3 regions of the Paenibacillus sp. FSL H8-0537 genome follow, and region 2 is predicted to be linked to each of the others. Evidence: riboswitches for the same ligand, from Rfam matches in the RefSeq annotation. Region 2 holds a riboswitch; each other region holds the start of a gene.
The links. A riboswitch is a leader RNA that binds a small molecule or an ion and turns the genes downstream of it on or off. The one in region 2 is predicted to bind cyclic di-GMP.

Region 1 (10,173 bases), 2.3 Mb from region 2:
GACAGCGCCAGCGTTAGCTGCAGCCGCTCATTCATCCCTTTGGATAAAGAGCTAATGCGATCATTGCGATCCAGCTTCAAAAAGTCGAGCATGCTCCCCGCTTTCTCCTGATCGAAATCCTTATAAAAATCACTGAAAAAACGAAGGGCATCCTTCACCCGCATCCACGACTCGGTTACCGGCTGATCTGGCATAAAGGACGTAACCGCCTTTGTCCCGATGCCAATCGGCTCTCCGCAAATTCGAACGCTTCCTGAGGTTGGCTGAATGAGTCCTGCCGCCAGCTTCATGAGTGTACTCTTGCCGCTGCCATTGCTGCCAAGCAGACCAATAATTTTGCCAGCTTCCAGGTTTAAATTAATATTATGCAGCGCTTTTCTCGATCCGTAGTTTTTCGTTACGGCTTGCAGTTCAACAATCTTCTTCATTCGTATATTCTCCCCCCGCCTATTTCTGCTCTTCCTTGCTAACTGCTTCCGATACAATCGCTACAATGTCCTCCTGCTTAAAGCCCAAATCCCGCATCCCCTGTATGAAACGTCCAAGCAGATCAGCCGCCATCTCTTTCTTAATGCTCACAATCGCCGCCTCCTCGCTCGTTACATATCTTCCAAGTCCGCGCCTTGTTTCGACGATGCCTTCACGCTCCAGTTCCTGAAAAGTACGCTGTATCGTATTCGGATTGATTTGCAGCTCCACTGCAAGCTCGCGCACCGAATCGATTTTATCGCCGGGATTAAGTTTCCCGCTAATAATTTGCTGTTTAATGTAGTTCATGATCTGGATGTAGATTGGCTGGTTGTTGTCAAATTCAATCGGCATAAGTCACCTCCGTGTTAATGTGTTAGTGTTATATCTAAATAGTACACTAGTATTCTGTTGTTGTAAAGGGCTGGATAAAAAAAAGGCTGCCTCCAATCGCCCACGGGCGCTGAAAGCAGCTATTTACTCTTTAGTATTCCTTTTTATTGCTCCATTTACTAATCCATTAAAAGCGAGCTTACACCTTGAATACAGCCGCTTTTTCGCGCAAATTAGTGGAAGAGCCCTGCAGTTTCTCAGCCAGCTCTTGAAGCTGAATCGATACCTCAAATTGATCCTCGGACATTCCGCTCATCTGCTCCATTTTGCCATTCACCTCGGAGGAGGTTTGCAGCAGCTTGTCTACAGAACCAACAATATCGGTAATACCCTTTGTAATTTCATCAATACCGACGGAAATTTCGCCCATTTGCTCGGACAAGACGCTGCTTTGATTTTCCAGGCCATTAAACATTTCGCTCGCGGTCACCGATGCCTGCTTCGTCGTTTCAATCACTTCTGAGAAGCTGCTCAAGCTCTGGCTGCTGTCGGCAAAATCGTTCTGAATAAGCTTAAGCTCCTTCGTAATATCTTTGGAAATGATATCCGTCTGGCTCGACAGCTTGCGAATCTCCTCTGCTACTACAGCAAACCCTCTGCCATGCTCGCCTGCACGCGCCGATTCAATCGAAGCATTCAAAGACAATAAATTCGTCTGAGTGTTCAAATCCTGAATGCCGCCCAAAAACTTCGTTACATTATTGTAGCGCTCATTAATCCGGTCAAAGGATTCGGTTACTCGGGCAAATTGCTGCACCGTCTGATTGACCATTTGCACGACGCCCTTCATATCGGTGGAGCCTGTGCGCGACGACTCTCTCATTTCTTTCATATCGCGGTTAATATATTCGGTCGAAGCAGCAATTTGCTGCGAGCTTGCCGATATTTGCTCCGTTACGGCAGAGATGGAGGTGGCATCATCATACTGGGTCATCAAAATCGTTTTGCCGTTGCCAATCTCTTCTTTCACCTGCTCGGAAGCATTCTGATTGCGAACAATCATATCGCCCATATTGCGCGAGGCTTGCAGAACAACCGTACTGACATCCATAGTCGAACGAAGCGTGTCGCGAAGCGCACTTCCCATTTGCTCCAGCGAACGGTCAATTTGACCAAATTCATCTTGGCGATCCAGCTTCCCATCATACGTAAAATCGTTATTTTGATAGGAGGCAATTCGCTTCATTAAGCCAACGATGCCTTTTTTCACATTCTGGCTTAACGAATAGGACATGAGGAACGGCAAAACGGCAAGCAGCACAATATTGATTATAATAATCGTATTGGCAGCCGCAAGACTTCTGTTCAATGCATCTTGAGTTGCAATCGAATCCACTTCAAGCCATTTTTCTACCGTTTCATTCGCAAAGCTGAGAACAATCGTATATGTACTAACAAGCTGTTTGACCTTGGCGGAACGATCTTCAATCGTCAGCTGGCTATAATTGCCGTTTTCATTGTTGAGCTGCTCCAACGCAAGACCAAACACATTGCCTTGGTTCGAATAGGCATTGCCATTATCTCCGTGAGGATATTTCGCATCCAGAGAGGCCAGTATAGACTTCAGCTTTTCTACCCGTTCCGGCATCGTCTTAAGCGCCAGATTGATTCCATCATCGCCAGTGCTGCCGTTTTCTACTGCATCAATCATCGAAAGCAGCGTGCGCAGCATCGAATCCGATACACCTTGATATTCCTTTTTGGCCTCCTGAAGCTCATTTGAAGCATTCACTGTACTTCTAACCGAAGCATTTTGCATAAAAATCCAACCGCCAGCCACCACGTTAAACAAAGTAATTAATGAAGTAATGAACAGCAGCTTCGTTGTGACCTTTTGTTTCTTCAAGAAATCAGAAACCCCTGATGTCCATTTTAACCATTTTGCCTTTTTCAATCGGTTAATCACCATTTTCACTCCATCTCTCCTACTTACACTGAAAAAAAACAAAAGCTTTTCAATCACCGTTACGAGTTGGATAGCTGAATCAGCCTATAGTCCTGTACCGGTAGTTTGGCAGCCATAGCTTAATACCTTAGGCCCATAACTTTGCGCCCTTATTTTTCAATAAGTTTGCCTTTTTCAGTATGTAATTTTCTATTTATTTCGACACTTTTAAAGTATAATTTAGGAAAACCCTTTTGTAAATTACAAAAAACGTGATTAGCCGACATGATACTTTGAAACTAGTGCTGAACAACGTTATACTATTAACGAAAGCTAGGCATGCAAGAGATTTGAGGGGGTTAATGATGGATTTTCGACTAGATTTAATTGAGGATAAAATCGAATTCTTTGAGGCTTTTGACTTACGAACGCTGGAGAAGCATATTGACCAGCAAATTGAAGCGAATAAGGCACTGCTTTTACAAGTTCACGCTATTAGCCATCATGCGGTCTTTCATCCCGATCGCGGGAAAATGCTGTACAGCGCAGTCGTTCATTTTAAAGTTAAAAAATAGGCCGATTCGGGCATTTGACTGCTGCCCGAATTTTTTTTCGAAAAATTAAAAAAAGGTATTGCATCCTCCTAAACTTCTGTGGCATAATACATCTTGTGTCCGATTCATAAACACGCCGTTGTAGCTCAACTGGTAGAGCAACTGACTTGTAATCAGTAGGTTGGGGGTTCAAGTCCTCTCGACGGCACCATTTTTTTCCCGGGACGTAGCTCAGCTTGGTAGAGCACCTGGTTTGGGACCAGGGGGTCGCATGTTCAAATCGTGTCGTCCCGATATTTAATAAGTTGTTTCAAGCAGGCCCTCTAATCCTAGAAGGGTTTTTTATTTTATTTGACCCTTTTTAGTTTGTGGGCATGAGCCCCATGTTATAAAAAATAAGCCGCGCTTGGCTGGATGCATTACTGCACCCAGCCAGACGCGGCTTTTCTTTTGCACCATTAGATTCTTTCAAGAATGCTGCCGAATCATCGCCTCTGCGGTGAGCAGCCCTGACATGGCAACCATCGGCGTTCCTCCGCCGGGATGGGTCGTTCCGCCTGCAAACCACAGTCCACGCAAATCCGCACGATTGGACGGCCGCATAAACGTCTGCTTCGCTGAATTCGAGGAAATGCCATAGATGGCGCCGCGAAATGCTGACGTATCCCGCTCCAGATCCTCCGGCGTATAAGCAGCAAGCTGCTCCATATTCCGTTCCAGTCCCACCAAGCCATAGGCAGCTAACTGCTTCAACAGACGTTCCTGATAACGCTCCGCCTCCCTCTCCCAGCTCCAAGCGTCCGACGTATAAGGGGCATTCGCCAAAATAAACAGGTTGCTGCCGCCTTCCGGCGCCATGTCCGGTTCTGAATAGGCAGAGCAGCATATATAGATCGCAGGATCAGCGGGCGCCACGCGGCGCTCGAAAATCGCCTCAAATTCTTCCCCATACCGCTGCGGATAAAATACAGTATGATGCAGCAGCTTATCGTAACGTCTGCGAATGCCGGCAAGAGTGACAAAGCCAGACAGCGAAGGCTCGTAGCTTGCCATTTTGCGGTCTGTCATCGCGGGCCGCAGCTGCTCGCCGAGCAAATCTCGGCATACGGAAAGCACATCACCGTTCGCGAGAACCAGATCAGCGGGCACAAAACCGCCGTCCGTCTCTACCCCGCTTACACGGCCGCCACTGGCAACAATGCGCTGTACACGTGTCGAGGTGTGTATTTCCGCCCCCATTTCCTCCGCCAGCTGGCGAAGTCCTTCAATAATGCTGTACGTGCCCCCACGAACGCCGAAAATGCCAAGCTCCGCCTCCACATGCGGCAGCATCGCGAAGATGGCTGGCGCCCGATTAGGGGCCGAGCCGACATAGGTCGCATAACGTCCAAACAAGGCCAGTGTATTGGGATGACGGAAATAACGGCGCAGCAGCACGGACAGCTTCGTCAGGGGGCGAATGCGGACAAATGCTGCCGCTAGCCCAGGACTCAGCTTATCCTGCCAGGAAACCATCATTTTGTTCATAAAATGACGCTCCGCCTGTCCATACATCACCGCTGCCTCGGCCATAAAAGCCCGATACCGCCGCGCATCCTCCGGACTATAGCGGGAAATTTGCTCCTCCATCACAGCCGGGTCAGCGGATAAATCCACGACCGAGCCATCTGTAAAGCAGTTGCGCGTTCCATGCTCCAGTCGATAAAAATTAATATAATCCTCGATGCGGCGGCCTACTGAAACAAACACCTTGCGAAAAGCATGCGTCATCGTTATTGTGCTTGGCCCCCGATCAAAGCGATATTCCCCAAGCTGGATACGCTGGAGCTTGCCTCCCACTTTCTCCTGCTGCTCCAGCACAGTGACCGCATAGCCTGCATGCGCAAGGCGGGCTGCCGCTGATAAACCACCGATGCCGCCGCCAATGATGACAACCCGCTTCATAGATAACGCCTGCCTTTCCATAAATACCCTTCCCCGCTCGCCGCTGCACGCCATGACGCGGCAGCTATGCCAAGAAGCATAACAATGCCAGCCGGCAGCAATAAAGCAAACCACACCGGCAAGCGGCCGCGATGATCGATCACCCCTTTAATGATGATCGCCAGCAGCCAGCCTATCGCGGCCGGCAGCAAGCAGGCGGCAAGCGTACTTGCCAGCGTCCCTGCCGAAAAAACGGCGTAAGCAAGCAAAGCTGCGATGAACATAGCAGGCGGCAGCAAATAGATGAGCGCATAAAATATACCCAGTGCCGCGAGAAGGCCCGTTTGGCGACCCGTTCCGGCAAAAATATTTTTCTTATAGCCGTTCCACACGCCCGCTGCATCTGTATACATGCGCATGCTCACCTGCCCCGATACATCGGCGAGCGTCATGGGCAAGCCCGCCCGCTTCACCGCACGCGCCATCTCCATATCATCGAGCAGCTTGGATTTGAAGCTGTGGTGTCCGCCAATCGCCGCGTAGCTTTCGGCATGGATCAGCAGAAAAGCGCCATGCGCCGCCACGAATTTGGCGTCAGTAGAGCCACGCACCAGCCCGATCGGCAGATGGCAGGCGATGGTGAAATTCATGAGCGGCACGACAAGCCGCTCCAGCCAAGACCCAGTCTGCTGATGGGGGAAGCCCGTAATCAGCCCCTTCCCTTGACGCAGCGCCGTGTCCATCGCGGCAGGCAGAGCCCCCGGCCGCAGCGTCGCATCGGCGTCCAGAAACAGCAGCCATTCGCCGCGCGCCTCCTGCGCCAGCTGCTGGCAAGCATGCGACTTGCCCAGCCAGCCGTCTGGCAAGTCCGCTCCCCGCAGCACGCGCAGGCGCCTATCTCCCTGCGCGGCCAACATCGCCACATCAGCCGTGCCATCGGCAGACTGATCATCCAGCACAAGCACCTCAAGCAGCGGCGATTGCTCCGCCGCCAGCACCGCCTGCACGCAGGCCCCAATTCGCTCCGCTTCGTTGCGTGCTGGAATAAGCACGGACAGCCTTGGCGGAATGTCAGCTACCGCTCCCTCGCCTCCAGCAAGCCACAGCCGGCCTTCCCCCGTGCCGCCTAGCTGCGGCAGCTGGCGCAAATTCCAAAGCACGAACAGCAGCTGCAGCGCCAGAACGGCTGCTATCGTCCAAAAAACGATTTCCATTTCGCCGTCCTCCCCTTCATCTGGTCGAACGTCTCATTGACCGAGCGCCCGGTCGCCAGCAGCAGGCGGAAGCCATCCCGCTCGCCGTCTGCACTCGCAATAACAGCCAGCCGATGCTCGCCGAGCTGCTGCTCCAGCCTGCGTTCCAGCAGCAAAGTCGCTTCTTTGCGTCCCAGAGCGCACCAGTCCGCCTCGATCATGCTGCCAATAGAGAAGGAGGCAGACGTTTTCTGATGCAGCCCCATCGTATAATACAAGCTTACAGGCAGCACAGCAGCGTCCGGGCAGCGCTCCAGTAAATAGCCGACCCCCGTCTGAAATTGCAGCGGGCGGCTTTCCAAATGAAAAATATCGCCCTGCGGAAACAGCCAGACGGCTCCACCGCTTCGCATGAGATCAGCTGCATAACGCAGCGAGGCTGCCGTTTCCCGCAAATTTTCCTTATTCACCGAAAAAGCACCAATGCGGCGAAAAAAAGCATATCGCTTCATCTGCCGCTCATCCATCATCATATAATGCTGCCGCTGCGACTCGCTCCGAATCATATGGTAGACGAGCAGCCCGTCCCACCAGCTGCTGTGATTCATAATAATCAGCAAAGGACGATCGGCCAGAGCCTGCTCCAGCTCCCCTCGCAGCGACACTTCATGAAAATGCCGTTTCAGCAAATAGTGTTTATTGTAACGGAAAAACACCTCCTCAAACCACCTGCTCTTTTGCGATGTGATGATAGCGAATCACGACTCCTTCCAGCACAGCAGCCGCAGCGACAGCTATGAGCATTGGCACATACAGCCCTTCCTTCATGCCAAGCACACCGAACATGAGCAGCATGAGTTGGCCCAGCCTTGCCGACTCCCGGCGTACAGCGTGCGTAATTTCGCGAACCGGAAACAGCAGCGACAGCGCCGCTGAGATCATAAACCAGCTGATGAAATTCGTCGCCGGAATGCCAAAGTAGGCACCGCCCTCTTCCCACAGCCAGAAGCCCCGAGCATAAGCTACCGGATCGAGCACCAAGTCCAGCGTAACGGTGAAAAGTCCGGTTTGCAGCGCCCGCACCCAACGATTGTCGCCCTTCGATAGCAGCATGCCGTTCAGAAATACGCCGACCCAGGCGCAAGCAATCGTTACCGGCACGCCGCCAAGCAGAAAACCGAGCACTGGCGTATAGTTGTACTCACCAAACGGCCAGCCCGTTGTAACGCTCAGCCATTCTACACCGAACGTCGAGAGTCCGACAAATGCGATGCGCCCCCAGCTTAAAGGAGTCCGTTCCCGCAAGCCTTGCTCTAGGCTAACTGCATACATCGCATAAAAGACGAGAAACAAGCCGTTCGAGAAGGCCAGCGGCGCCGGAACGCCAATCGTCAGCATAAGAATGAGGCCCACCACATACCAGAATAAGAACAGCTGCCGCATCATAACGATACGGCTCCGCTTTCCAGCATAATATCCGTTAAATATTTCTCTTTGATCGATTTATAAATTTTCAGCTTCGTCAGCGGCCCCACGACCGCCCGCTTCGCATACACCTCATAACGATTCGCAATCACCTGATCCAAAATAGCCCCGTAAAAGCCAGCCGCAAGCTCCACCGCAAACGCGCTTTCCGGCGGATAGCTGCTTAAATTCGCCAGCCCCTTGTGAAACCAATCCTTCGCTTGGCGCTCCAGCGCATGAATAAGCGCCCGAAAATGATCGTCAATGACCCCGGCCTCAAAGCTTTGCTCGCTATAGCCGTACTGACGCAGCATTTCAAGCGGCAGGTAGCGACGGCCACGGTCTTGATCCTCGCCAACATCGCGCACAATATTGACGATTTGCATCGCCTTGCCCAAATAAATGCCAGCCTCTACAATTTGCTCATCCGGATGGTTATGCAGGACGGGCAGCAGCATTTCGCCAACCGTTCCCGCAACCAAGTAGCAGTAGTCCTCAAGCTGCTCCATCGTCTCGTAATGGGTCAGCACCAAATCGCGACGCTGTCCTTCCATTTGGCGAAAAAAAGGCTGCTTGCTGACCGGAAAATGATGAAACAGCCAGCGCAGCGCCGGCCATATAAAATGCCCGTCCGCCTGCTCCAAATGAGCGAACCGCGCCTCCAGCTCGTCTATCGTATAGGGAGACTTCTCCGGTTCATCGACTGCATTGTCTATAATCCGGCAAAAGGCGTAAATGACGTAAACCGCTTCTTTGCGTGGGCTTGGCAAAAAACCAAATGCCTTATAAAAACTGGATGAACCTTTGCGAATCATCGCCTCGCACTGATTTAGGCTAAATGCTGTTTCCATCCTGCACCTCCTGGATCATTGTAGGCATTGCTGTTGCTCTTTGAGCCGCAACGGCGGTAGACAAATGCTGGGCAAGCATTCTCGCGCCCTGCATAACGATCGGCACCCCACCGCCGGGATGAACCGAAGCGCCTGCGGCATAAAGCCCTTCGATGCCATACGGCACAATTTGCGGACGAAAGACGGCGGACTGGAGCAGCGTCGGCGCAATGCCGAAGCTGCCTCCCTTGTACAAGCCGTCAGCCTCGGCATCCGCAGGCGTGCGAACTTGCTGCCAGCGAATCGTTTCCCGCAGCCCAGGAAAGCCGCGGCGCTCCGCTTCGCTAAGCACATGCTCGACCAGCTTAGCCGTCTCCTGCGCCCAATCGACATGCGGAGCGGCAGGCGATGGAATCAGCACATACATCGCGCTCTCCCCCGCTGGCGCAGCGGTATCATCAAAGGCGGACGGATAAAAAACATAAAAAGACGGATCATCGGGCAGCCGGTTTTCCTTGAAAATTTCCCCAAGCCCCTTCTCAAGCGAAGGCGGCAGAAAAAACTGATGCGCCGCCGCTTCCGGCCACTGCCTGTTCAAGCCCAAATAGACAAGCACGCAGCCGGAGGAAGGCTTGTAATCCTTCATTTTATTTTTCGGGCGAGCCGCCTCTTGCACAGGAAGTACGCCAGCAATAGATGGAAATTCGCCGTTATAGATGACCGCATCATAGCGCGTATCCCCTTCGGCAGTCCGCACGCCATAGCAGCGTCCATCGCTGATTAGGAGCTCCTTGACGGCCGCCCTCTTTTTCACAGCAACGCCTTGGCGCTCAAGCTCCTCCTCCAGCAGCGGAATGAGGCTCGCATAGCCGCCCTTCAAGCACCAGACGCCAAATTCATGCTCGGCATACGGGAGCAGCGAATACAAGCCCGGCGCTTCAAATGGCGCGCCCCCGATGTACAGCGTTTGCAGCGAGAAGGCGTCGTGCAGCCGCTTATCCTTAAAATATTCGGCAGCGAGGGCGCGCACGCTTTTGTAAGCCCGCAGCTTGGCCAGCAGAGCGATATTGCGCACGGTGAAAAAATCCCTTTTGCGCAAAAACGGCCGCTCCAAGAAAGCTTTTTTCCCCTGAACGAAGGAACGCTTCATCTCTTCCATATAGCGAATAAACCCTTCCTGCTCGCCTGGAAAAAGGCGTCCGAGCTCCTCCAGCTGGCGCTCTCTATCGCTCCACTTATGCAGCACGGTGCCGTCGGCAAAATGAATGCGGTACATCGGATCGCAGCGCACGAGCGGGATTCGCGAGCGCTCAATGCCTGCCTCCGCCAAAATGTCCAGCAGCATTTCCGGCAGCAGCACAATCGTTGGACCTTGATCGATGCGGTATGTCCCATGTTGCTCGAAGGCAAGCCTGCCTCCGAGGCGGTTCATCCGCTCATAGATCGTTACGAGCTTTCCTTGT
Region 2 (10,173 bases):
GAGGTCGTATACGGCGTGCGCAACAAGCGGACAACCGATACGATGTTCAAAAAGTTCAGCGCGCAATTTTTCTACAAATTAATGATTAAGCTTGGCGTCAACGTCGTTTACAATCATGCGGATTACCGGATGATGAGCAGGAAGGTCGTTGATAAGCTGGAGGAGTACCAGGAGGTCAATCTGTTCCTGCGCGGCATCATTCCTACCATCGGATTTAAATCCGACAGCGTGTATTATGATCGTCTGGAGCGAACCGCTGGCGAATCGAAATATCCCCTGAAAAAAATGCTCATCTTCGCATGGGAAGGGATTACCTCCTTCAGTGTGTCTCCTATCCGCGCAGTATCGGTTGTCGGCTTTTTCATGTCGGTCATGAGCCTTTTGTTCGCCTTTTATGTATTCGTACGGCATTTGCAGGGCAACACGGTATCCGGCTGGAGCTCGATGATTCTTTCGATTTGGTTCATTGGCGGCATTCAGCTGCTATGCATTGGACTAATTGGCGAATATATCGGCAAAATTTACATTGAAACGAAGAAAAGGCCGAAATACTTCGTTGAAACAGAGCTGCATAACGTTGTATTGGCGGAGCCGAAAACGAAAACGCAGCAATTACAAGAGACGAGGTGACGAATGGAATCGCTGCTGCTTAAAGCAAAATCGAACACGCAAGTTTTGATCTTCCTGCTTTCCTTGTTTGTCATCACGAGAATATTGCTTTATTTTGCAGGCTTTCTCGGCATGAATCTGTTTCCGAACTATCAAGTACCGCCAGACTATGCGGTCGTACAGGGGCATGATTTCACATCGAGCCAGCTCTCGATCCAGACGGATATTTCACAGCTGAAGAAGCCGAGCTTTGAGGATTTAAGGAAATTTGACAGCGTATGGTATTTGGGTATTGCCGAAAATGGCTACGATACGTATAACATCAATGAACCGCATCCTAGTGCAAATTGGGTGTTTTTCCCTTTATACCCTTTGTTAGTCTTCCTGGTGGAGTCTATATCTAAATATGATTCGACGGTCGTGGGAACGGTTTTATCGAATTTGTTTTTGCTCGTATCGCTCTTATATTTTTATGGTATTTGTTTGAAAAGAGGGCTGAAACAGGAGCACGCCCAAGTTGCGGTGCTGCTGCTGCTTGTTTTTCCGACCGCCATCTTCTATGCCGTGCCTTATACCGAGAGCCTGTTCCTCATGCTGTCGCTTATAACCGTATATTATGCGATGCAAAAGCGATATTTTCTCGCGTTTCTATTCGGGGGCTTGTCCGCTGTGACGCGCAATCTGGGCTTCGTCAACTTGTTTTTCGTTGTGGGGACGCTGTTGATTGAACACAGGCTGTACCGTTTCAAGTGGAAGGACGCAAAATATTTAGGTTATGCTGTTATTTCAGCACTGCCGCTGGCCGGTTATCTATTGTATATGAAATGGCTCACGGGCGATTTGCTGGCTCCGATTACTGAACAAAGCATCAACTGGTATCGCAAGACGGTTGCTCCATTTTCAAACTACATTCATTTTATCCAAAAACCATATTTCTCAGGAAATGGCGGCTGGGAAAATGGCCTGCTTGCCTTTATCATTGCCAATGCCGTCCTCGTCATTTTTGCTGCCTTTCTTATTATGCGCTGGAAAGATATTCGTCGTAATGCACATGAATGGCTGTTTTTTGCATATGGTCTGCTGCTTATGCTCATTCCGTTCGCCAGCGCCGAATTTTTGCAAAGCATTCCACGCTATGTCATGGTCGCGTTCCCCTTCTATATTTATTTTGCGGATGTGCTGAAAAATAATAAGCCGCTGCAAATGTTTTATTTCATGATGTTTTTCCTGCTTCATATTGTGTACGCGATCTGCTACTTTAATGGATATTTTTTCGTTGTATAAATTTATTAAAAAATAATTTGACGAAATTTGCGATCAAGGTGTACAATAACACCATATTACATTAGCTCATACTTTATACCTATTACGTTTAACGAAAAGGCAAACTCAGGGAAACCTGAAGTGCGCAAAGCTACAGGGGCTTCATTCCTAACGGAATATGCTCGCCAGCTGCCGAATTCAACATCGCTTCTTCCTTTATTAATCAAGGTAGACTTTGTTCTTTCGGGAGCAGGGACTATCTTTTTTTATTGCTTCAAACACGAAAAGGCAAGCTCAGGGAAACCTGAAGTGCGCAAAGCTATAGGGGCTTCATTCCTACGGGAATATGCTCGCCAGCTGCCGAAGCCCAACATAGCCTCCTTTGCCTGATGAAGGTGTGGCGTGTTCTTCGGACCACGTACCATCATTCGCTCGGGGGAGGAACTTACAATGAAAAAGACAAAATTCGCACTTACACTCCTTATGCTCGCTTCGACGTTACTCTGGGCACTCCCTGTTAGCGCACAAACGAACTTTTACAATGGAGCATGGATCGGCACTTGGCCGAACCAAAGCTTGAACAACATTGCTGCCTACGAGCAACTGATCGGTGGACACCAAGATGTTGTACATACTTTTGTCAATTCGAATCAAGGGATCAATGAGTGGAAGGGTTTTATGGACTATGTAAATAGTAATGGTTCGATTAACCTACTTACCCTTGAATTTAAAAATAAAAATTACAAAGAATATTCGACTGTTGATATCAACAGAGGCGTAGTAGACGCTTACCTGAAACAAACAGCTAAACAATTGATGAACTGGCAAGCGGCTAATAAAAACCCTGAAATCTGGCTGCGCCTTTTCCACGAAGGCAACGGCAACTGGTACGGCTGGGGCGTTGGCGACAGCACAGTGAACACGAACGAAACCTACAAAGCGGCATTCCAACGTGTCGTTACCATTTTCAAGGAGCAAGGCGCAACAAACATCAAATTCATGTACAACGTAAACGCTGAAAATGTTGGCAAAAACGCTTCGTTTACAGCTATGTACCCAGGCGATGCCTATGTGGACATGCTTTCGATCGATGGCTACAATTTTGGCACGAAAGAATCGTGGAGCTCGTGGAGAACGTTTAACGATGTATTCTATGCTTCTTACCAAGCGCTGACAAGCATGTCGAGCAAGCCAATCATCATCGCTGAAACAGGCACAACCGAAAGCGGCGGCAGCAAAAAAGAATGGGTTATTGATGCTATGAACCAAGTGCAATCGCCAGCGTACAGCCAAATCAAAGGTTTGATCTGGTTCAATGAAAACAAAGAATTGGACTGGCATATCGATTCGTCGGCTGATAGCCTGAGCGCTTACCAAACACTGCAAAAAACACTTTAATAGTTTAAGGGCAGTAGTAAAGGCCTAGGCCCTAACCTCTTCTTTAAATCACTAGCTGGTATAGTACTAAATAGGTATTCTGAAAAAACTCTAATTTCGCGTAAACCGCGTAAAATTAGAGTTTTTTCGTTTTTTTTCTACACATTTTCTTAGAAGATTAAGATGTTAGGAATAAAAATTAACTTTTAAAGGGGCAAGGATTGTGATAAGATAACTTTGAATTTGAGCCTTAGCCGCCAAAAATATCATATTTCCGGCCAATTTAACAAATATCGACAGCGAGAATAGACAGTATAGTCAATCTATGTTGTAGATTAGTCAGAAAAGGAATGGAATTATGGCGAATAAATAGAGCGCAAAGGATTGGGGTTATTTGAAAACAAAAGCTAGGTACATATTAACAACGGTATCCATTGCTATCATGATCGTGTATCTAGTATGGAGACTTGTACAAACACTCCCATCTGGCTGGTCATTAATTTTTGGATCGTTGTTACTATTTTTTGAAATTATTTCTATTTTTCAATCTGTTTTATTCCACATTCTTCTGCTAAAACCCACTGAAAGAAAGCCTGCGCCATTACCTGACAACCTTTATTCTGTGGATGTTACAATCGCTACCTACAATGAACCGCCATCCTTGGTTAGAAAAACCATCCTTGCCTGTAAAAATTTGAATTATCCGGAGCATTTATTAAATATTTGGGTATGTGATGACGGAAAACGAGCGGAAATGAGAGAAGTAGCCGAAGGCTTAGGCGTTCATTATATCGATCGTCCCGGAAACGAGCATGCTAAAGCGGGTAATTTGAATCATGCGCTGACGAAAATGAAGGGCGATTTGCTCCTCACTTTGGATGCAGACATGATGCCAAAACCGGATTTTTTACAGCGAACGGTAGGTTTCTTTGCAGAAAATGAAAAGCTTGCTTACGTTCAAACGCCCCAAGTTTTTTACAATGAGGATATTTTCCAATACAACTACTACCAAGGGCGTAATATTCCGAACGAGCAGGATATGTTTATGCGGCTTGTTCAGTCGGGAAGAGACCGTTTTAATGCTGTTATTTATGTGGGCAGCAACTGTATTTTCCGGCGCAGCGCTATTGATCATATTGGCGGTTTCGTTATTGGCACGATCACGGAGGATTTGGCTACGGGGATGAAGCTTCAATCCAATGGGTTTGATTCTTATTGCTTGAATGAGGTATTGGCACTAGGCCTAACGTCTGAGTCCATATCCGATCAAATTAAACAGCGGGCCCGCTGGGCTAGGGGCACGATACAAACGACGAGGATGTCCAATCCGCTTGAGGCAAAGGGCTTATCGTTGATGCAGCGGCTGCTTTATTTCTCCAACCTACTGTACTGGTACTTTGGCGTTACACGCTTTATGTACATACTGTCTCCCATGCTCTTCTTGACCTTTGGCGTGGCTATTCTTGAAACAAGCTTGCAACAGCTGCTTATCTTCTGGCTGCCTTATTTCTTGTTCTCGATTACTGTAGTGCCTTACTTAACGAATAAGAAGCTCAATGTGTTCTGGAACAACGTTTACGAGACGGCCATGACGCCAACGCTATTCCTCGCAGCCCTTCAGGAAACAATCTTCCGCAAGGCTATCCCCTTTGAGGTGACCCCGAAAGGCATTTATCAGAACAAAACGTCCATTAATTATCGCTATATGATGCCGTTGTTCGTTCTGCTTGTGCTATCAGTTGTGCTGATGGCGATAAATGTGGGGCGTATTGTGGGTGCGGGCGAAAATGAATTGCAGTCCATGCTCATTAATTTGTTCTGGCTTGGTTATAACGGAGTGTTTCTTATTCTCGCGCTGCTGCTGGGTTTTGAACGCCCGCGCATGCGGGAGTCGGAGCGCTTCGCCAAGGAGCTGCCGCTCACTCTTCGTTATATGGAAGATGAAGAGCTGAAGATGGAAAACGTCAAGACGCTGGATATTAGTGAGACAGGCTGCCGTATTTATACGGATACGATTTTGCCGCTTCCGGATCGCATGGAGCTGGACATTCCATTATCACAGGACGCTATACGCGTGACAGCTGAGAAAATATTTTATGATAAGCATGGCTCGGGATACCAGGTAGGCTTCAAGCTTCATTGGAGCAACATTGATGAGGAGCGCAAATGGCTTGCTGAAGTATATGGCAATGCGGATGAGTTCGTTAAGGGCGTTTTTCAGGCGGGCGTATGGACTTCCGTAACCAGTTATATTTCTAATTTCAAGTACACCTATAAATCGATAAATCGCAAGTCTCCGCGAGTTAGGCTGAAGCGCCGCGCTTCGATCTTGGTCGATCAAGAGGACCGTTACCGGACGCAGCTGCTTGATATTAGCTACACGGGCTGCCGAATTGAGCTCCCGCAGAAGGCGGCGATGCATGAAGGCAAGAAGGTCAGGCTGCAAATTATCGGCTCAGCGTTCGAGGCAAACGGGCGTCTCATCCGCGTGGGATGGGCTAGGCGCAATAAGATGACGGCGGCCATTGTCTTCGATGAAGCTTTTGATTTAAGCCTGCTGCTGGGGGAGTCCAGCAGCATACCGCCAAGCAAGGAGCTTCGTTCAGGCATTGTGCCAGCAGAAGCGAACTCCAAGTCATAGTAGGGCGAACACGAATGAAAGCCAAGCTATGACGGCGAATGATTGTTTTGCAAGGGGATGAGAGATTTGGAAATACACAGAATTGTTAAGCTGATCATCCGCAGATTGCCGTTTGTCATTATTCCGGCACTGCTGCTGTCAGCCGCAGTGGGCTATGTGAAGATGCAGAGTCCTCCGTCTTATAAGGCAACGGCTGAAGTTGTAATTACCTCACAAGAGACGAGCGATAATTTTACTTCGATTCAAGGCAGTCTCAAGCTGATGGATACGTATAATGTTATTTTGAAAAATCCACTGATTTTGGAGCAGGTAATTGCGGCGCTTGGCCTGCCTTACAGCACAGATCAACTGGCTGCCAAAGTTAGCGCGAAAAGCGTCGAGCTCTCGCAGGTTATCCGAATTACCGTAACCGATGGTGACCGTAAGCTGGCAGCCTCCATTGCCAACACCGTCGTTAGCGTGTTCCGCTCGCAAAGCTTGGAGTTGTTCAAAATCAACAACATTGTCCTGTTGCATAAAGCAAGCGCGGAAAAGGCGGTTTATGTGAGCGCCAATCCATTATTTTATATGCTGCTTTCGTTTGTTGGCGGGTTGATTGTACTTTTATGCCTGTGGCTTCTGCTGCATATGATGTCGCGCAAGCTGCAGACAGCGGCCGAGGTGCAAGCGATATTCGCTGACGTTCCAATGGAAACAACGAAGCTCGCCAGCCGCTTGGAAACAGCTATCCCGTTTTATGGGGGATGGTTGAAGCGCCGTATGGCAGAGGAGGCGAAGTCGCGTGCACTGCGTTACCGCCATGTGATGGAGAAAAGCGGACAGCGCACATTGGCCTTCGGAACGCTTGGCCGTAAGTTTGCGAGCGGAAATATCAGCAAGCAGCTGGCGATGAAGCTGTCTGGGGAAAGCAAGGTCGCTTGGGTGAGGTTTAACCCGAACGGCAAGCTGCCAAGTATGGCTTCTGGCAAAAAGGGCTATGCGGAATGGCCGATTAACCAAGGCTTTTATGGCAAAATCAAAACCGCTGGAAAGCAGTTGGATTGCATCGAGGTATGTGTAGTAGGCGGAAGTCTTTCCATGAAGACGTCGGCTGAGGAGCTGATGGCACAGCTTCGGGAAAGCTACGAGGTTGTGATCTGGGATTTGCCTTCTTATGTTCATTGCTCGGAAGCGCAGACGATTGCGGAGCTGGCCGATTGGCATACGCTCGTAATCAAGGAGAACCGGGTACTCGCTCCGGTTGCACAGGAATGGAAAAGCCGTCTCGCGGCAACGGATGTTCAGATAAATAGTATCGTGTTTATTGAAGTGTAATCACGTTTTATCTAACTTGGGAGGGATTAGCGATGAAAGTAACAAAAGCGATTATTCCGGCAGCCGGACTTGGAACGAGGTTTTTGCCAGCTACAAAGGCAATGCCCAAAGAGATGCTTCCCGTCTTGGACAAGCCAACGATTCAATATATTGTAGAAGAGGCCGTAAAATCCGGCATTGAAGAAATTATTATTGTAACGGGCAAAGGCAAGCGTTCGATTGAGGACCATTTTGACAATGCGTTTGAGCTGGAAGCCAATTTGCTGAAAAACCAAAAGCTGCATCTGCTAGAGAAGGTACAGGAAATTTCCAAGGTCGATATTCACTATATTCGTCAAAAAGAACCAAAAGGCCTCGGACATGCGATTTGGTGCGCGCGCAAGTTTATTGGCAATGAGCCGTTCGCTGTGCTGCTTGGCGATGATATCGTTAAAGGCGAGATTCCATGCACGAAGCAGCTAATTGATGCTTTTGAGCTAACGGGCAAATCGGTTATCGGCGTACAGCATGTACCGGATAAAGAGACGGCGCGTTATGGCATTATTGATCCATCTGAGGTAAATGATCGTTTTATTAAAGTGAACAATTTGGTAGAGAAGCCGAAGCTGGGCACAGCACCTTCCAACTTTGCTATCATGGGACGTTATGTGCTGACGCCGGAAGTGTTCAACCTGATCGAGCAGCAGGAGGTGGGCGCGGGGCAGGAAATCCAATTGACCGATGCGCTGCAAAAGCTGAACCAGGTCGAGGATGTGCTGGCCTATCTATTTGAAGGCAGACGTTACGATGTTGGTGAAATTCCAGGCTTTATTTTGACAAATGTAGAGTTCGCACTCGAACGTCAGGAGTTTTCCGCAGATTTAATTAAATCGCTTGAACAGATTTTAAGCCGTGCGAAAAGTGGAGTGAATGCATAATGAAAGTTACGATAATTGGTACAGGCTACGTTGGCCTGGTGAACGGCGCTTGCTTCGCTGAGAAAGGCCATCATGTCATTTGTGCCGACATTAACCAAAATAAAATCGACCAGCTGAACGACGGTCAAATTCCAATCTATGAGCCGGGCCTCGCAGAATTAGTGCACGCGAACCGCCAATCGGGAAGACTTGCATTCTCAAGCGACGTGGAAGCGGCTGTACAGGCTTCGGATATTATTTATATTGCAGTAGGCACGCCAATGTCCCCAACCGGCGAAGCGGATCTGACTTACGTTGACGGCGTAGCTGAGACGATTGGGAAGTCGCTGAACGGCTATAAAGTCGTCGTGAACAAAAGCACCGTGCCTGTTGGAACGGGCAAACGGGTAGAATCGATCATTCGGGGGCATCTGGGCACGAGCGATGCAAGCTTCGATGTCGTATCCAATCCGGAGTTTTTGCGCGAAGGCACAGCAATCAAGGATTGCATGAATATGGAACGCGCTGTCATTGGTGCCGAAAGCAAGCAGGCGATGCAGTTGATTCGCGAGCTGCATGAGCCATTCAACACAGTCATTGTCGAGACAAACATTGAAACGGCTGAAATGATTAAATATGCCAGCAACGCCTTCCTCGCGATGAAAATTTCCTTCATTAATGATATTTCCAATATTTGCGAGCGTGTCGGTGCGAATGTAGTCGATTTGTCTTATGGACTAGGGCTGGATAGCCGCATTGGAAATAAATTCTTAGATGCCGGTATTGGATTCGGGGGTTCCTGCTTTCCAAAAGATACCGAAGCACTCATATCCATTTCCAAAAATGTCGGTTACGAATTTAAGCTGATTGAATCGGTTATTACAACGAATAAAAATCAGCCGATCCATTTTGTGCAAAAAATCGATACGATTGTTGGTTCTGTTGCTGGCAAAAAAATCGCCGTGCTTGGTCTGGCGTTTAAGCCGGAAACAGACGATATGCGCTCCGCGCCGTCGATTCCAATCATTCGTGAGCTTATCAGCCGCGGTGCCGAAGTGCATGCGTATGATCCGGTAGCGGTTGAACAGGCGAAGCTGGTCATTGGCACGGACGTTGTTTATTCCGATGATCTGCTGCAAACGGTAGACGGCTGTGATGCTTGCGTGATTTTAACCGAATGGCCGCAGGTAGTGAAGATGGATTTGGATGAAGTGAAAAAGCGGCTTAAGCAGCCGATACTAATTGACGGACGCAACATATTTGATTTGGCAGAGATGGAGAAGCGGCAGTTCGTCTATGCTTCCATCGGTCGCCCGGATATTAACGCATATGCCAGCCAACTCGGATAATCATGTGTCGGAAGCCGGCTTGACCCACAGAACCCGCAAGGGCTTTCTGTGGGCATTCACGGGAACCGGATTGCAAAATGTCATCCAGATGGTCGTTCTGGTCGTCCTTGCCCGCTTCGTCGGTGCCGAGGAGTTCGGACTCATTAATTTGGCGCTCGTAATCGTCAGCTTCTCGACCTTGTTTGCCAGTATTGGTGTAGGTCCGGCCATTATTCAGCGCAAAGAAATCCACACGGTCGACTTGCAGGTTTCCTTCTTTATTTCTTCTATGCTTGGCATTGTGGTGGCAGCGGCACTGTGGCTGTCCTCTGATCTGCTGGCGGATTTTTTCAAAATGCCGCAGCTTGCAGCCGTGTTGGGCATTTTGGCACTCGTATTTCCGCTCAATGGCGTTGCCATTGTTTCTGAAGCTTTGCTGCAACGGGAGCTGAAGTTCCGTCAGCTATCGCTGTCGCAAATCGTATCTTATACGGCGGGCTACGGCATCGTCGGCATTACGCTCGGCGTGTATGGCTATGGCATTTGGGCGCTGTTAACCGCTCATTTAGTACAGACGGCTATCCGTTTTACGATGCTCATTGCCACGCAGCCGCCTCGGTTTCTGCGGGAAAAGGCGAGTGGACATGTACAGGCGGCAAAATCGCTGCTGCGGTTCGGCGGTGGCGCAACCATCGACAGCTTAAGCAATTATTTAGCGGTCCAAAGCGACAATCTAATCATTGGC
Region 3 (10,173 bases), 1.6 Mb from region 2:
AGTCCTTCGCGGAGCAGGCTTTATTTTTCGGTAAATATTTCGGGATAACAGCGGTGGTCATATTTATATTAGGAGCAACAAGACTTGGGAGCGAACATCATTAAAATAGAAGAAAGTGGATGAAGCTACAGAGGCGGGATGAGTTATGCTAGAGAGAAGCGAGAAAATCGGTGTGTATATAATTGGATCGGTATGGCCAATTATTGGAGTTATCTTTTATATAATTGTATTACCGGATTCATATCAGGGAAAATTACTGCTGAATATACTTCTTTATTCCGTGATTTTTATTTTCCCAGCGTGGATTTTAGTTCACCTTGTTTTACAGTTTGCAGAACGTGAACCAGTCCAGAAGCCGATTAGGGAAGCAATAGAATCCCTGCGACTTGAATTGCAGAGCGCGGAGCAAGAGCTAGAGCTTGAGAGAAGTACGGCCGAGAATGAAGAGCAAGAGCGGAGAGCTGCGTGGGAGGCCGAGGAGCAAGCAGCAGCGGCAGCCCGTTTAGCGGAACGGATAGCGGTTCATAATGCTAGGCAAAGCCCCCCGCCCCCGTCTGCCCCACCGTCCGTGCCTAAAACAATCAGCTGCCCAGGCTGCGGTGCTAGTAAGTTGTTGCGTCCAATGCAAAGCGAGGAATGCGACTATTGCGGGAGGATGCTCGTGTATCGTTGATCGCATCTGAGCATCAGGATTTGTTTGCGAATCCTTTTTTTAGGGTAAAGTAAAATAGAGCCCAAACAAGAAGGAGCGTGTAAAGGATGACGCAAATGAAGAAGGTGGCTTTTCTGCTGGCCGATGGCTTTGAAGATTCCGAAATGCAAAATCCGTATGATGAAATGGTGAAAAATGGCCATGAGGCGGTTATTATAAGCTTGCGCAGCAATGAGGAATTGAAGGGCAAGCAAGGCACAATTGCCTATAAGTCGCATCTGGCGATTAATGAGGCAAAGGCAAGCGACTATGCGGCGATTATTATCCCTGGCGGGGCATCCCCCTCCCACTTGAAGGAGGATGCGGCCGTGCATGCTTTCGTAAAAGATGCTGATGAAAAAGGTATAACCATTGCCGCCATCTGTCACGGCCCGCAAGTGTTGGCTGAGGCTGGGTTGCTGCAGGGACGGACGCTTACAGCTTATCCGGAGCTGGAGCAGGAAGTGCTGGCAGCTGGGGGACATTTTCGTAATGAGGAAGTCGTGGTAGATCGCAATTTGATTACTTCCCGTACACCAGAGGACGAGCCTGCTTTTATTCAGGCAACGATTGAACAGTTGGGCGTCAACGCCTGGTAGACTATCTAGCAGAACAACTGGATCGTCCATTCTATCCATTATCGCTGCGAGTTTTGCCTTTGAACAAAACCCTAACCGCAGAGCGTAAGAGCAGCAAGCGTTTAGCCTACTTGAGGTTTAGCAAATGCTGCTCTTTTTAATATGCAAATTTTCCTGAATTTGTAACGGCTATTCAAGCCAAATGATTGCGGCAACTATTTAACTGGATTATAATTGTTGTCAGCATGGCAGAGTTTGTGAACGAGTGGTTATTTCGTATATTAAAGGAGTAAAGCATGAAGGTTATCCTTGTAGATGATGAATGCCTCGCTTTGGATTACTTGGAGCGACAACTCGTGAAATTAAATAACGTAGAGGTTTTGGGGAAATATGAGGATCCGATGACCGGGAAAGAGCGGATTTTACGCGATCTGCCGGATGTCGTATTTTTGGATATTAATTTGCCTGAAGTGAGTGGCATTGCGCTTGCTGAACAGCTTCTTGAGGTCAGGCCGGAGCTGAATATCGTATTTGTAACCGCTTATGATGAATACGCAGTGAAAGCTTTTGAGCTGAATGCACTGGATTATGTCGTCAAACCGATTCATCCTGAGCGCTTATTGAAAACGATGGAACGGATTCAGAAGCGGCTGGATTCGTCTGCGAAGGATAAAGAGCAGGCTCTACAGTCAGTGAAAAATGCGAATGAGGAGCAGCATCTGGTTTTGCAGCTATTGGGGCAGTTCAGTGTGGAGTTTTCCGGGAAAAAGGATGCAGCCATAAGGTGGCGTACAACGAAGGCGCAGGAGTTGTTTCTGTATTTGCTCCAGCATCGCGAACAGCTTGTAAGAAAATCGATATTAATCGATTTGCTATGGCCCGATAATGGGACTGAAAAAATATATGCCCAGCTGTATACGACTGTGTACCATATTAGGAAAACGCTAGATCAGTTTGGAAAGTGTTTTCACATTGCCAATACAACAGAAGGATACATAATGACGCTGAATCAGGTTGTGCTCGATGTAGAGGAATGGGAGCGGGGCATTGCTGCCGCACCGCCGCTAGCGGCTGCAACGCTTGCGGAATACGAAGAGACTATGAATCTTTATAGAGGCGATTATTTAAAGGATTATGATTATTGGTGGGCGGAGAGCGAGCGCCAGCGGCTGAAACGGTTATGGCTGAATACTTCCTATCGATTGGAAGAATGGCATGTCGAGCATGGTCAGCTGGATAAAGCGATTGCTGGATATATTCGGATTATAGAGGAGCATGCGCAAGCGGAAGAGGCTTATTTTGCCTTAATGCAGCTGTATGCGTCTAAAGGAAATCATCTTATGGTTAATCAGCAGTACAATGTTTTAACCGCCGCGCTGATAGAAGAATTGAACGAGCAGCCAAGCGCGTACATTATAGAATGGTATAAAGAGTGGAAAAGCAGCGTTAGCACGTTGTAGGGCCTATTTTGTAAATTTTTCGAGATTAAACAGGGATTTTGTCGAGAAATTGTAGAGTTGCCTTATTTATAATGGAGGAGCAGGTGAAAATGGAGACGGACAAGCTTTACGGGCTTCATTTTCAAAAAATAGCATGTTCAAAGGAATGGTTGAAGAAGATGATGATAACCGAGAAACGGCAAATAAACGTCATTCGCCATTTTCGCTATCCTGAGCTGGCTTGCTGTATAAGCGAGGGAGCCCAGCACCTACGACAGCTGAATTTAAATCAAGTGACCGATTACACGATCGTTCGAGGCTTTTATACCCATCATCGAGGTCATTTTATTGGGATTACAGCTACTTCTGAGGGGCCTTTGTTTTTCTATGACAAGCAATATTTTCAGCTTTCGGAAGGGAAATTTATTATTGCTCTGGAGCATGACGACAAGCGAAACACGTTCTCTTTTTGGTGGGATGGGGTAGAAATATGTCGCCTGAACTATCAGCGGCAGCTTTATCGGTACAATGAGGGAATCGTGGATGACGGTATTCGTGATTTTTTTGCTTGGCTTTATTTGTCGACAGGACCGAGGAAGTTTTGGAGATTCCAAAAATTTTATACGGTCAAAAGCAGCTAAACGCTGGTTCGGGTATCAGAATTTTATCAGCCGAAAAAGGATTGATAAAACGTATGATGGAGCTGAAGTGGGATGGGCGCTGAACATTTGAAAGAGTTTCAAAGCTTGAAGCATGAGGATGAAATGCGGTATATGCTCCTGCTAAGGGATGTAAAGGGCATGCTTAAAGAGCGGAAAGAAGAGCCTTTTATGAAACGGTTAAAGCGGAGATGGATGAAGAAAAGCCAGAAAATACAAGCCTCAGCCTGGAAATAAAAAAGGTTTAACGTATTGTTTGTTGCAAATAATGGGTATATACTAGAGATAATCATAGATTAATATAAGGTAGTTCTTCTACCTAACACCACTTACAAAACTTTACACGATAACGGCAAACCTGTCGAAAGGCAGGGACGCAAAGCTAAAGGGCCTTCTCTATTATTTAGATGGTAGCCTAGCCACCGAAGGGAGTTTTTTTTATGCGCAAAAGTTTAACGGTTATGATTTTGCTTGCATTGATACTGTCCGTGTTCCCGCAAGCAACTGCTCAAGTGGCAGCAGCTGGGACAAGCTGGCTCGATGAATCCAATGTGGATAAAGGAAGCATTGGTATTCGTTATGAGGTCAAGTCGGGCATAGATACAAGGCTGGTTGTAGCCAAAGACGGCAAAAATTACACATATGCGCTCCGGGCAAACCAGACAGAAGAGTGGTTTGCGCTTCAACTGGGCAATGGAGACTATACGATTACATTATTGGAAAACGTCAGTGGAACCAATAAATATAGAGCAGTTCAAACAGGCAAAGTTACCTTGAATTTGAGTGACAGCAGCCTCGTCTATTTAAACTCCATTCAAAATATTGACTGGAGCAGCAACAGCAAAGCGGTCAAGAAAGCATTGGAACTGACTAAGGGGAAAAAGACGGATACCGAGAAGGTAACGGCAATTTACAAATATATTGTAGCGAATATTTCTTACGATCATCAGCTTGCAGCTAAGGTGACCAACGATTATTTGCCACAAATCGATCGTACGTTTAGCTCGCAGAAAGACATTTGCTACGGTTATGCTGCATTAATGGCAGGCATGCTTCGCAGCGTGGACATTCCGGCTAAAATGGTGACGGGCAAAGCGTCCGATGTATCTAACTATCATGCTTGGAATGAAGTATATTTGGACGGCAAATGGATCACGATCGATACGACGCTTGATGCTGGCATGAAGAACAGCAAGAAAGCGGGCAAAATGATTAAAGACAGCTCGCGTTATACAGCTGCTAAAGTCTATTAAACGGATCTAAGCACATAGAAATGAATAGGCACGTACAGAAGCTTCGTCTATCCTTCAAGGGATGGGCGGAGCTTTTTTTGCTGTTATTTAGGCTATCGAATGAAGGGGAAGCTTGTAAAGTTTTTGTACAGTTGGGCTAGATATAATTTTCTTATTTGAATGCAAGGAGGGAGAGGATGGAGAAAAACTTGGCTTTCGTGAGGTAATCACAACAATAGAACAACTAGACAAGATAGAGAAAAAGAGAGGATTGATATGATGCCCGCAAGTAGACAGAGAGCGATCAGGCAAAAGATTTCCTGGATCATGCTGCTCGTTTTGCTGCTGCAAGCCGCATTCCAGCCATTCGCAGCGCCAATACAGGCAGCAGGTCCGATTACAGGACTGACTTTTACAAAGACAGCTAGTGTGAGCACCGTTAATGTAGGCGATACCTTCAAGTATACCATCTTGTATCAGGCGGATGGCGCGACTCATGTTGGTAAGAATGTAACGATTGTTGATACTGTACCGGCACAATTTGAAATTGTGGATGGCTGGGAGGATGGAGGCTGGGATACGAAAAACGGCCAAACCCTTACGGTTAATGCACATCCACTGCCTTCCGGTACTTCGGTGAAGCTGGAAATTCCAGTGAAAGCGAAGCCGACTGGCTCAAGTTCGGTTGTTCCTACGACGAATACGGCGATGATTACACTCGTTGATTCAGCGGAAAGTACAACAGCATCGGCGAATGTAACGATTAACGCGGACCCGAATCCAGTAGCTACACCGACGCCTACAGCAACACCGACGGCGACACCAACTGCCTCAACCTATGACAAATGGTGGGCTTACAAAAGCCAAGACACCGGATTTGGCGGCGGAGTTCCAATTATTGGCGGAGCGGTTGAGTATACGGTAGGCATTAAAGGCGAAGCGGGCAATACGAATCCTGGCAGCTTGAAATATGCGACGTTAGTCGATACGCTGCCGCCAGATGCCGTATATGTGGACTCAACAGAAAGTGGCATCTATGATTCAACTGCTCGTACGATCACTTGGTCGAACATTGAGCTGGCTTCCGGACAATCTTTTGAAGCAAAAGTATCGGTCACATTCCCTGACGATTTAGGGTATGGTCATCCGACCGGAACACCGCTTGAGCGCAAAAACAACGTTGAAATTTTGAGCGGCTATACGCTCGAGGGTGACGGGGCGGTCACTGATCCTGACGCTGATGTGACAACTAAATTCGGAGAGCCGGTATCTGGCGTTTCCGGTTTAACCAAGTCGCGCGTTTACCAGTATCGCTGGCATGGCCAAACCCAGAAGTTCAACATCGGCGGCATCAGCAATACGGGAACAAATGTAAATACCTCTTTGTCGAACCTGGTATTGACAGATGTGCTGCCTGTGGAAATGGATTACAGCAGCATTAAAATGCCAAATGTTTTCACATCCCAGCTTCGTTATAAAACAAGCGATGGCGTGACTGAAACTTGGCATGCGTATAGCGGCAGTCTTGCGCCTAACGGCACAATTACAGTGAGCACGACAGCTGGTACGAACCGCATTGTGCTCAATGCAGGCGAATATTTGGCTGCTTTGGAGTGGTCGTTCAGCACTTTGGCTCCAGGCGGTACAATTGGCGGCATTGAAATTACAGGAACGGTTAGAGACTTTGCTAACGGTACGAATGCTCCTGTCGTTCACGGCGATCAAGTAACGAATCAAGTGTCTCTGGATTATCAGGCACTGAATGTTACCGTTCCAGGTCAATGGGATAATAAGCCTCAAAAAACGGCTCAAGCAGATTTCAACATCAACAATGAGAAGCCATGGCTTGTTGCTAATAAAGCGATTGGAGCGGGAAATTTCCGTCCGCTCAGCACAGTGCCGTTCACTTTAACGGTTCGCAATGATATTAAAGCAACGGGACCTTATATTAATCCAGTTGTCTATGATTTATTGCCAACAAGCTTTGATTATTACCTCAACCCTAAAATAGCCGATCCTGCTGCGGCGCTGGCAGCCTCGTTTACGTTTACGGGCACGCCTGCTGGAGCAAGTGCTCCACAGCTAGAGCTTGTTGATAAAAACTGGAACGGTACTGGACGGACTCTTGTCAAATGGTCATGGTCCGACGGCACTTCTTTTGCTCCAGGCACAAGCTTTGAAATCAGCTATAAAGGCGAGGTTCGTGCGGGTACGCCTCAAGGTACAACCTATACGAACGATATGTATATTACAACAAGCGATCCTAATACAGAGTTCTGGCATACAGGGGACTCCGCACAGGATAAGCCGCAAAGTTTGCCAGCATGGCAAACACGCAACAATGCGATTAAAGATACAGTCATTGGCTTTGATCCAACAGCGGGAACGGATGAATTTTTTGTTCATGCCTCTGCGAATGTAACGGTACGCAAAGCGTCGCTCGTACAGTCGACAAAATGGAATCAAGGCGATCTGGAGCCTATTTTCCGGGCAGCAGATGATGCTACGTATGATGGAATACCGGCTATTCCCGTACAGCCATTCGATTATGATGGCGATATTGCATACACTGAGTATCCGCGTTACAGCGTAACGTATGAAGGCGGAACAGCAGATTATCGTTTGGCGGTACGCAATAGCGGTAATACGAGACTTGGCGTCATTGATGTGCTGGATATTTTGCCGCATGTAGGCGATAATGCGCTGCGCGTCAACAGTAGTTCACCTTATGAAGCAAGGGGCACGCAGTGGCAGCCTAACCTGTCGGAAGTACTCTCGTCCGGCAATAAAACCTTTACATCTTCAGCGGCAGCGGGAAGCAGAACGGTGAACTACACGCTGTCCACCTATTACAGCAAGTCGGTTAATCAGGAGCAGGTTGTTAATTTCACGAATGTGAATGACAGCAAGCAAGGCTGGATCGAACAAGGCAATTATCAGAAGGATGATTTGACAGACATCAAGTCGCTATACTTCCAGCTGTCGAACATTGTAGGCAGTGATGGATCAGCTGGTCTTGCGCCAGGCGACTATATCGTATTGGATTGGAAAATGGATGCCCCTGTAGGAGCACCGACCAATGAAGTAGCTTGGAACTCTTTTGCCATTCAAGCAACTGAAGTCGGTGCAGGCAATGATGAAGGCAGCAAAATGCTTCCAACAGCCCCTAACAAAGTCGGCTTCCTGATTCACCCGAACAACGAGCATGTACCGCTTGGCGAAATCGGAAATTTTGTCTGGTTCGACAGCAACCGCGATGGCACGCAGGATGAAGAATATCCGGGCGACAGCGGTCAAGGTGCAGGTATTAACGGCATTACCGTAAATCTGTACAAAGCAGGTGAAACGACGCCGTTCAAGTCAAGCAAGACGGGCTATCATTACAATGGAAGTCCAGGCTATTATTTGTTCCAGGGACTTGAGGCAGGCAATTATTTCGTAGAGTTTGTGCTGCCGGATCGCTACATGCCAACGACTGCAAATGTGAGTGGAGCAGATCCAAGCCATACGAATGACAATGACTCCAATCTGGTAACGAAAGGCGCTACTGTAGACGGTTATACGCCATATCGTACGGATACGATCAGCTTAGGTACAGCTGGTAAAATTCCGACAATCGATTTGGGACTAATCGAAACAGCATCACCTACGGGCGGTTCATACCCTTCCATCACATTCGAGAAAGAAATTACGAGTGTGACGCAAGGCTCCTCCACGATTGCTCCTTCGCAGCAGTATGTAGTGGTAGGAAACGATGTGCATTATAAGCTTTCTTTGAAAAATACCTCTTCTGTTACTTTGCATAATTTTAAAATTTCAGATGCGCTTGATAGACTGCAAGCCGGCTTTGAGTTTACTAAGCTGACGTATAATGGCGAGGAAATTGCCTTGAATAGCGGCAGCCATGACAGGCCAGACATTATTGGTCAACTGGTAAGCACCGGCACGAATCCGTCTATCATCATTAAAAATCTGGCAGCAGGAGCGGGACTGACGCTTGAGGGCGTATACCGCGTCACAGATGCAGATTTGGATTTGACAGATTTGGATAATGTAGCAACCGTATATTACAATGAATCCCCTGATCCAATTAAGGATGAGGCCAGCATTCCGACAGCAGGGCTCAAGATTGAGAAAAAGGGCAGTGCAGTCGCTGTTTCCGATACAGCAGCAGGAAGCTGGATTAACTACACGGTTAAAGTAACCAATACAGGCAAGCGCGATTTAACGAATGTTGTGATTACCGATACAAAAGTATCTGGCATACCAACCATTCCATCACTGAAATCTGGGGAATCCAAGGAATTTACGTATTCATACCAGGTAACGTCAGTAGATACAGCAGCGGCTTCTATTATCAATGTGGCCAAAGCGGTTTCGAATGAAACGCCGCCAGTGACGACTGAGCATGAAATACCTGTCGTTTCGGATGAGCGTGGCTCCATCGGCAACTATGTATGGCTTGACCGTAATGAAGATGGGCTGCAAGATGCAGCGGAAACAGGCATTAATGGCATTATCGTTAAGCTTTATGACGATGCAAACCATGTATTGGCTGAGACCGTTACGCATGATGAAAATGGTAAACCAGGATTTTATTTATTTGCTGGATTGCCGCAAGGCGACTATCATGTCCAGTTCGTCATTCCGGCGGAATACGGTGTAACTAAGCCGGAAGCTGGAGCACCAGATGTGGATTCGAACAAAACGGATGGCCAAGGAATAACCGAGGTCATTGCGATTGGACCAGCAGGCTGGAATGATTTGACGATTGATTTGGGTCTTGTTCCACGCGGTGAAATCGGGAATTATGTATGGCTCGATCGCAACCGCGATGGCTTGCAGAACGAAGATGAGAAAGACGGTATTAATGGCATTGTGGTTAAGCTGTATAAAGGCAGCAGCACAGGTACGCCTGTAGCTGAAACGACAACAGCGAATGATGCAAGCGGCAAGCCGGGCTATTATTTATTCGATAATTTGCTTGCAGGCGAATATTATGTTCAATTCGTTTTGCCAAGCGATTATGTGAAAACAAGCGCGGAGCAAGGAGCGAACACCGCTCTTGATTCCAATGCAACGGATGCAGACGGCATAACAGCCAAAATCATTATTAATGAAACGGCTGGCTGGGTTGATCATACGATTGACCTTGGCGTAGTTGCCAAAGGGGTTATTGGCAATTATGTGTGGTTTGACCGTAATGACAACGGCAAGCAGGATGAACTGGCTACGGATGGCCAAAATGGCGTTACCGTACAGCTTTTTAATCAAAACAAAGAGCAAATTGGAGAAACCACTACAGCAAATGATGCGAGTGGAAATCCTGGTTACTATTTGTTTGATCAACTGCCAAGCGGACAATATTTTGTGAAATTTATTGTGCCAGTCGGCTACACAGTAACAAAAGCTGAGGCAGACGGTGTTTCTGCTGAGGAAGATTCAAACAAACAGGTAGATGGATACACAGAAGTTATCGTTATTGGTGAAGGGGCGCCGCGTGGCTGGGAAGACCTGACGATTGACCTTGGGCTTATTTATAAGCCAACTAGTCCAGGTGGAAATTCGGGCAAC

Region 1: another riboswitch for cyclic di-GMP. It lies ahead of MHB80_RS10825 (methyl-accepting chemotaxis protein); the one in region 2 lies ahead of MHB80_RS01115 (glycosyl hydrolase).
Region 3: another riboswitch for cyclic di-GMP. It lies ahead of MHB80_RS23955 (transglutaminase-like domain-containing protein); the one in region 2 lies ahead of MHB80_RS01115 (glycosyl hydrolase).

What each region holds. Positions count from the first base shown of each region.
Region 1 covers NZ_CP150290.1:2,581,340-2,591,512, reverse strand. The annotation lists gene MHB80_RS10835 (ABC transporter ATP-binding protein) at 1-428, opposite strand, end outside; gene MHB80_RS10830 (GntR family transcriptional regulator) at 448-822, opposite strand; gene MHB80_RS10825 (methyl-accepting chemotaxis protein) at 1,001-2,707, opposite strand; cyclic di-GMP riboswitch class I at 2,864-2,947, opposite strand; gene MHB80_RS10820 (YrzA family protein) at 3,112-3,321, shown strand; tRNA gene MHB80_RS10815 (tRNA-Thr) at 3,436-3,511, shown strand; tRNA gene MHB80_RS10810 (tRNA-Pro) at 3,521-3,594, shown strand; gene crtI (phytoene desaturase family protein) at 3,769-5,265, opposite strand; gene MHB80_RS10800 (glycosyltransferase family 2 protein) at 5,241-6,437, opposite strand; gene MHB80_RS10795 (lysophospholipid acyltransferase family protein) at 6,413-7,132, opposite strand; gene MHB80_RS10790 (carotenoid biosynthesis protein) at 7,137-7,862, opposite strand; gene MHB80_RS10785 (phytoene/squalene synthase family protein) at 7,859-8,731, opposite strand; gene crtI (phytoene desaturase family protein) at 8,715-10,173, opposite strand, start outside.
Region 2 covers NZ_CP150290.1:254,771-264,943, forward strand. The annotation lists gene MHB80_RS01105 (glycosyltransferase family 2 protein) at 1-630, shown strand, start outside; gene MHB80_RS01110 (mannosyltransferase family protein) at 634-1,893, shown strand; cyclic di-GMP riboswitch class I at 1,982-2,069, shown strand; cyclic di-GMP riboswitch class I at 2,150-2,237, shown strand; gene MHB80_RS01115 (glycosyl hydrolase) at 2,323-3,270, shown strand; gene MHB80_RS01120 (glycosyltransferase) at 3,692-5,890, shown strand; gene MHB80_RS01125 (Wzz/FepE/Etk N-terminal domain-containing protein) at 5,957-7,204, shown strand; gene galU (UTP--glucose-1-phosphate uridylyltransferase GalU) at 7,237-8,121, shown strand; gene MHB80_RS01135 (UDP-glucose/GDP-mannose dehydrogenase family protein) at 8,121-9,449, shown strand; gene MHB80_RS01140 (lipopolysaccharide biosynthesis protein) at 9,343-10,173, shown strand, end outside.
Region 3 covers NZ_CP150290.1:5,635,776-5,645,948, reverse strand. The annotation lists gene MHB80_RS23975 (hypothetical protein) at 1-104, shown strand, start outside; gene MHB80_RS23970 (type 1 glutamine amidotransferase domain-containing protein) at 769-1,290, shown strand; gene MHB80_RS23965 (response regulator) at 1,566-2,729, shown strand; gene MHB80_RS23960 (hypothetical protein) at 2,819-3,349, shown strand; cyclic di-GMP riboswitch class I at 3,709-3,794, shown strand; gene MHB80_RS23955 (transglutaminase-like domain-containing protein) at 3,808-4,620, shown strand; gene MHB80_RS23950 (SdrD B-like domain-containing protein) at 4,876-10,173, shown strand, end outside.